Linked DNA regions of Streptomyces venezuelae ATCC 10712. The protein of the gene in region 1 binds, or shares a complex with, the protein of each later gene. Links are inferred from orthologs where the notes say so. Each region holds a gene or a part of one and is shown on either strand. Other genes may lie near its edges.

The links.
Region 2: the proteins of uvrB (region 1) and pcrA are in contact, whole or in part, in a crystal structure (PDB 7EGT), measured with the Thermus thermophilus proteins. The link is inferred for Streptomyces venezuelae ATCC 10712 from one-to-one orthologs. Residues at the interface, in WP_096411307.1 of Thermus thermophilus: Glu23, Leu25, Arg26, Asp27, Gly28, Glu29, Arg30, Phe31, Arg55, Glu326, Asp327, Phe328, Glu379, Ser382, Gln383, His398, Gly400, Arg401; in WP_096412145.1 of Thermus thermophilus: His654, Arg656, Phe657, Gln666, Asp668, Glu669, Lys680, Arg681, Leu682, Ser683, Lys685, Tyr686, Ala687.

Annotation. Positions count from the first base shown.
Region 1 is NZ_CP029197.1:1,789,944-1,793,249, reverse strand. Bases 290-3,283 are described here. They hold uvrB (excinuclease ABC subunit UvrB), read left to right. Parts: upstream 290-718; coding sequence 719-2,848; downstream 2,849-3,283. Other genes in these bases: DEJ43_RS07905 (TerD family protein), read left to right, coding at 2,991-3,283; DEJ43_RS07915 (MHYT domain-containing protein), read left to right, coding at 290-656. Outside these bases: more of DEJ43_RS07915, read left to right, coding at 1-289; more of DEJ43_RS07905, read left to right, coding at 3,284-3,306. UniProt on the Escherichia coli protein: The UvrABC repair system catalyzes the recognition and processing of DNA lesions. A damage recognition complex composed of 2 UvrA and 2 UvrB subunits scans DNA for abnormalities.
Region 2 is NZ_CP029197.1:4,821,634-4,825,029, forward strand. Bases 39-3,122 are described here. They hold pcrA (DNA helicase PcrA), read left to right. Parts: upstream 39-397; coding sequence 398-2,848; downstream 2,849-3,122. Other genes in these bases: DEJ43_RS22415 (hypothetical protein), read left to right, coding at 39-286; DEJ43_RS22425 (M23 family metallopeptidase), read right to left, coding at 2,922-3,122. In the rest of the region: more of DEJ43_RS22415, read left to right, coding at 1-38; more of DEJ43_RS22425, read right to left, coding at 3,123-3,396. UniProt on the Escherichia coli protein: A helicase with DNA-dependent ATPase activity. Unwinds DNA duplexes with 3'-5' polarity. Translocates on single-stranded DNA with 3'-5' polarity. Initiates unwinding more efficiently from a nicked substrate than double-stranded DNA.

The DNA.
Region 1 (3,306 bases):
ACCTCCCCATCACCTTCGCCAGCCTGGGCGTCGCCGTCCTCATGGTCGGCATCGGCATCTTCATCGTGGGATACCGCGGGGCGACCGCCCTCACCCTGGTCACCGGCGGGACCATCACCGGTCTCGGCGTCGCCACCATGCACTACCTCGGGATGGCCGGGATGCGCCTCCAGGGGCGCATCGAGTACGACACGCTCACCGTCGCCCTGTCCGTGGTCATCGCCGTCGTGGCCGCCACCGCGGCCCTCTGGGCGGCCGTCTCCGTCCATGGATTTCTGGCCAGTCTCGGCGCCAGCCTGGTGATGGGCGTCGCCGTCAGTGGTATGCACTACACCGCCATGGCGGCGGTCAGCGTCCATCTGCACGGCGGGGGCCCCGCCACCGCCACCGGGGGCACCGCCTCACCGCTGCTGCCGATGCTGATCGGCCCGGCGGTCTTCCTCATCCTGGCCGCCGTCGTCGTCATGTTCGACCCGCTGCTCGTGATGGGGGACCCGGACTGGCAGGCGACGGCCCGGGCGCCGTACCGCCCCGGTGTGCCCGCCCCGCGTCACGTCCCGTCCTACGGGGAGCCCGCGAACTGGACGGCCCGCCCCGCGGGCCGGGCCGCTCGCAGGGGCGTCCCGCGGGCCGGCCACCGCTCCCAGGACTGGTGACCGGGGCCCTCGCGGGGGCCGATCACCGCCCGACTGTCAGTGCCGGGTCGTACGGTGGTTGCATGCGGCCCGTTTCCAAGATCGAACGTTCGGTGGCGCCCTTCGAGGTCGTCAGTGAGTACAAGCCCAGCGGCGACCAGCCGGCGGCCATCGCCGACCTGGAGCGGCGCATCCGCGCGGGCGAGAAGGACGTCGTGCTCCTCGGTGCCACCGGCACCGGAAAGTCGGCCACCACCGCGTGGATGATCGAGAAGCTCCAGCGCCCCACCCTGGTGATGGCGCCGAACAAGACGCTGGCGGCCCAGCTGGCGAACGAGTTCCGCGAGCTCCTCCCGAACAACGCGGTGGAGTACTTCGTCTCGTACTACGACTACTACCAGCCCGAGGCGTACGTGCCGCAGTCGGACACGTACATCGAGAAGGACTCCTCGATCAACGAGGAGGTGGAGCGGCTCCGCCACTCCGCGACGAACTCCCTGCTCACCCGCAGGGACGTCGTCGTGGTCGCCTCCGTCTCCTGCATCTACGGCCTCGGCACGCCCCAGGAGTACGTGGACCGGATGGTCCCGCTCAAGGTCGGCGAGGAGGTCGACCGCGACCAGCTGCTGCGCCGCTTCGTCGACATCCAGTACACGCGCAACGACCTCGCGTTCACCCGCGGCACCTTCCGCGTCCGCGGCGACACCATCGAGATCTTCCCGGTGTACGAGGAGCTCGCCGTCCGCATCGAGATGTTCGGCGACGAGATCGAGGCCCTCTCCACCCTCCACCCGCTCACCGGCGAGGTCATCAGCGAGGACCGCGAGCTGTACGTGTTCCCCGCCAGCCACTACGTCGCGGGCCCCGAGCGCATGGAGCGCGCGGTCAACGACATCGAGCGCGAGCTGGAGGGCCGCCTCGCCGAACTCGACAAGCAGGGCAAGCACCTGGAGTCCCAGCGCCTGCGCATGCGCACCACGTACGACATCGAGATGATGCGCCAGATCGGCTCCTGCTCCGGCATCGAGAACTACTCGATGCACTTCGACGGCCGCGAGCCCGGCTCCGCGCCCAACACCCTCCTCGACTACTTCCCCGAGGACTTCCTCCTCGTCATCGACGAGTCGCACGTCACCGTGCCGCAGATCGGCGCCATGTACGAGGGCGACGCCTCCCGCAAGCGGACCCTGGTCGACCACGGCTTCCGGCTCCCGTCCGCCCTCGACAACCGCCCGCTGAAGTGGGAGGAGTTCCAGGAGCGCATCGGCCAGACCGTCTACCTCTCGGCCACCCCCGGGACGTACGAGCTGTCGCGCGGCGACGGCTTCGTCGAGCAGATCATCCGCCCGACCGGCCTGGTCGACCCCGAGGTCGTCGTCAAGCCCACCGAGGGCCAGATCGACGACCTGGTCCACGAGATCAGGCTGCGCACGGAGCGGGACGAGCGGGTCCTCGTCACCACCCTCACCAAGAAGATGGCCGAGGACCTCACGGACTACTTCCTCGAGCTCGGCATCCAGGTGCGCTACCTCCACAGCGACGTCGACACCCTGCGCCGGATCGAGCTCCTCCGCGAGCTGCGCGCCGGAGAGTACGACGTCCTCGTCGGCATCAACCTCCTCCGCGAGGGCCTCGACCTCCCCGAGGTCTCCCTCGTCGCCATCCTCGACGCCGACAAGCAGGGCTTCCTGCGCTCCGGCACCTCCCTGATCCAGACCATCGGCCGCGCCGCGCGCAACGTCTCGGGCCAGGTCCACATGTACGCCGACCGGATCACCCCGGCGATGGAGCAGGCCATCGACGAGACCAACCGGCGCCGCGAGAAGCAGATCGCGTACAACACCGAGCACGGCATCGACCCGCAGCCGCTCCGCAAGAAGATCAACGACATCGTCGCGACCATCGCGCGCGAGGAGATCGACACCGAGGAGCTGCTCGGCACCGGCTACCGCCAGGGCAAGGAGGGCAAGGGCACCAAGGCCCCCGTCCCCTCGCTCGCCGCGCACGGCGTCAAGGGCAAGGGCAAGGCCGGCTCCACCGTCGAGCTCGGCGACCGGCCCGCCACCGAACTGGCCGCGATCATCGAGGAGATGACCGACCGGATGCGCGCCGCCGCCGCCGAGCTGCAGTTCGAGGTCGCCGCCCGGCTCCGCGACGAAGTGGGGGAGCTGAAGAAGGAGTTGCGCCAGATGAAGGAGGCGGGACTCGCCTGACCGGACGCGGTCCGGTGTGTTGCAAGACCGACACAAAACCGGACCGCACCTCCGCGGTGTCGGTGGCGCTGCGTAGGGTGCTGGACAACCGCACGCACCGGGACACCGGACGCGGGGGAACGTCAACGAGAGGGGCAGACGCGTGTCGGTCAACATGACCAAGGGCCAGGCCATCAGCCTGGAGAAGCGGGGCGGGGGCAGCCTCACGCAGGTGCGGATGGGTCTCGGCTGGCAGGCCGCGCCGCGCCGTGGTCTCTTCGGTTCGCGCACCCGGGAGATCGACCTGGACGCCTCGGCCGTCCTGTTCGCCGAGAAGCAGCCGGTCGACGTGGTCTTCTTCCGTCACCTGGTCAGCGACGACGGCTCGGTCAAGCACACCGGTGACAACCTCGTGGGCGGCGCCGGGCAGGGCGGTGACGACGAGGCGATCCTCGTCGACCTGGAGCGCGTCCCGGTCC
Region 2 (3,396 bases), 3.0 Mb from region 1 along the record:
CCTGACCCAGATGAAGGCGATGGGTGCCGGTACGGCCCGCTTCAGCCCCGCGATGCTGCACGGCGCGCTGACCATGCTGGTCACCGGCGTCGCGCTCGTCGGCCTGAACCAGGCGGACGACCAGACCGTCAACAACCTCAAGATCGGCATCAAGCTCGCGATCCTCGTCGTCATCCTCGGTCTCGTCTACGTCAAGCGCGACGAGGAGCGGGTCGACAAGGGCCTCTTCGCCGCCGTCGGCGGTCTGACCACGGCGAACATCTTCATCGCGACCCTCTGGACCTGAGCCGCCCGCCCGGCGGGCGCGGGCCGGTGTGACCCGTTCCGCACGCTGTGAGCAAGCCGGGTCCCGAAGCCGGGCCCGGATGTCGGTGGGGCGTCCTAGACTCGTGAGGCGATGAGCAGCCTCTTTGACGACAGCTTCCTGGCCGGCCTCCAGAACCACTCCTCGGAGGAGCCCCCGCCCCACCCCGAGGACGACGAGCACGGCGCCCCGGCCGTGGAGGACGTCCCGCACGACCTCTTCGGGGAGCACTTCGACGTGCCCCCGCCCGCCCGGGAGGCGTACTACCGCGACGGGGCCCACCGCCCCGCCGTGGACCCCGCCGCGCTCCTCGAGGGGCTGAACGAGCAGCAGCGCGCGGCCGTCGTCCACACCGACACCCCGCTGCTCATCGTCGCGGGCGCCGGCTCCGGCAAGACCCGGGTGCTCACCCACCGCATCGCCCATCTCCTCGGCACGCGGCACGTGCACCCCGGCCAGATACTGGCGATCACCTTCACGAACAAGGCCGCCGGCGAGATGAAGGAGCGCGTCGAGCAGCTCGTCGGCCCGCGGGCCAACGCGATGTGGGTGATGACCTTCCACAGCGCCTGCGTCCGCATCCTGCGCCGCGAGTCGAAGAAGCTCGGCTTCACCTCGTCCTTCTCGATCTACGACGCGGCCGACTCCAAGCGGCTGATGTCCCTGGTCTGCCGTGACCTGGACCTCGACCCGAAGAAGTTCCCGCCGAAGTCCTTCAGCGCCAAGATCTCGAACCTGAAGAACGAGCTGATCGACGAGGAGTCCTTCGCCGACCAGGCCGTCGACGGCTTCGAGAAGACGCTCGCCGAGGCGTACCGGATGTACCAGGCGCGGCTGCGCGAGGCCAACGCCCTGGACTTCGACGACATCATCATGACGACGGTCCACCTGCTCCAGGCGTTCCCCGACGTCGCCGAGCACTACCGCCGCCGCTTCCGCCACGTCCTCGTCGACGAGTACCAGGACACCAACCACGCCCAGTACACCCTCGTCCGGGAGCTCGTCGGCACCGGCTACGAGGACCTCGGCCCGGCCGAGCTGTGCGTCGTCGGTGACGCCGACCAGTCGATCTACGCCTTCCGCGGCGCGACCATCCGCAACATCCTCCAGTTCGAGGAGGACTACCCGGACGCGACGACGATCCTCCTGGAGCAGAACTACCGCTCCACGCAGACGATCCTCTCCGCCGCGAACGCCGTCATCGAGCGCAACGAGTCCCGCCGCCCCAAGAACCTGTGGACGAACGCGGGCGCGGGCTCGCAGATCACCGGCTACGTCGCGGACACCGAGCACGACGAGGCGCAGTTCGTCGCCGACGAGATCGACCGGCTCACCGACGCGGGCGAGGCCAAGGCCGGGGACGTCGCCGTCTTCTACCGGACCAACGCCCAGTCCCGCGTCTTCGAAGAGATCTTCATCCGCGTCGGACTGCCCTACAAGGTCGTCGGCGGCGTGCGCTTCTACGAGCGCAAGGAGGTCCGGGACGTCCTCGCGTACCTGCGCGTCCTCGCCAACCCCGAGGACAACGTCCCGCTCCGCCGCATCCTCAACGTCCCCAAGCGGGGCATCGGCGAGCGCGCCGAGGCCATGATCGACGCCCTCTCGCTGCGCGAGAAGATCACCTTCCCGCAGGCCCTCAAGCGGGTCGACGAGGCGTACGGCATGGCCGCGCGCTCGGCGAACGCCGTGAAGCGCTTCAACGCGCTGATGGACGAGCTGCGCACCGTCGTCGAGTCCGGCGCCGGGCCCGCCGTCGTCCTGGAGGCCGTCCTGGAGCGCACGGGCTATCTGGCCGAGCTCCAGGCCTCGACCGACCCGCAGGACGAGACCCGGATCGAGAACCTCCAGGAACTCGCCGCCGTGGCCCTGGAGTTCGAGCAGGAGCGGGGCGAGGAGCCCGCCACCCTCGCCGAGTTCCTGGAGAAGGTCGCGCTCGTCGCCGACTCGGACCAGATCCCGGACGAGGACGAGGAGGGCCGTGGCGTCATCACGCTGATGACCCTGCACACCGCCAAGGGCCTCGAGTTCCCCGTCGTGTTCCTGACCGGCATGGAGGACGGCGTCTTCCCGCACATGCGGGCCCTCGGTCAGGCGAAGGAGCTGGAGGAGGAGCGGCGCCTCGCGTACGTGGGCATCACGCGCGCCCGCGAGCGGCTCTACCTGACGCGTTCGTCGATGCGCAGCGCCTGGGGCCAGCCCTCGTACAACCCGGCCTCGCGTTTCCTGGAGGAGATCCCGCCCGCGTACCTGGAGTGGAAGCGGACCGGTCCGATGGTGAAGCCCGCCGGGCCGACCTCGGGGATCACCTCCTCGCTCTCGTCCTCCCGCTCGCGCTCCGGCCCCTCGGGCTTCGCGACCCGGCGTGCCGGGGAGAAGCCGGTGATCTCGCTCCAGGTCGGCGACCGGGTCACGCACGACCAGTTCGGGCTCGGCACGGTCATGACGGTGACCGGCGCGGGTGCGGACGCCCAGGCGACGATCGACTTCGGCGACGAGAAGCCGAAGCGGCTGCTGCTGCGGTACGCGCCGGTCGAGAAGCTGTAGCGGCACGGACGGCGTACGCGAGCGGGCCCCGGCTTCTTCGGCCGGGGCCCGCTCGCGTACGTGAAGGGCGAGGTCAGCTGGTGGGGTCGAGCCCGTGGCTGCGCAGCCAGGCCAGCGGGTCGATCGCGTAGCCGCCGCCCGGCCGGACCTCGAAGTGGAGGTGCGGGCCGGTGGAGTTGCCGGTGTCGCCGGAGTACGCGATGACGTCGCCGGCCTTCACCTGGCCGGAGCGGATCTTGGCGCTGCTGAGGTGGCAGTACCAGGTCTCGGTGCCGTCGGGGGCGGTCACGATGACCATGTTGCCGTAGGCGCTGTTGATCTGGGTGCGGACGGTGCCGTCGGTCGCGGCCATCACGGGGGTGCCGGTCCGCACGGGGAAGTCGATGCCGGTGTGCACGGACATCCAGTTGACGCCGGACTGGCCGAAGCGCGCGCTGAGCTGGTGGAGCTTCACCGGCAGCATGTACTTGGGACGCAGCGCCTCCTTGCGGGCCGCCTCCTCCTCGCGCTTCTTCTTGTCGGCCGCCTGGCGGGCCTTGAGGTCGATG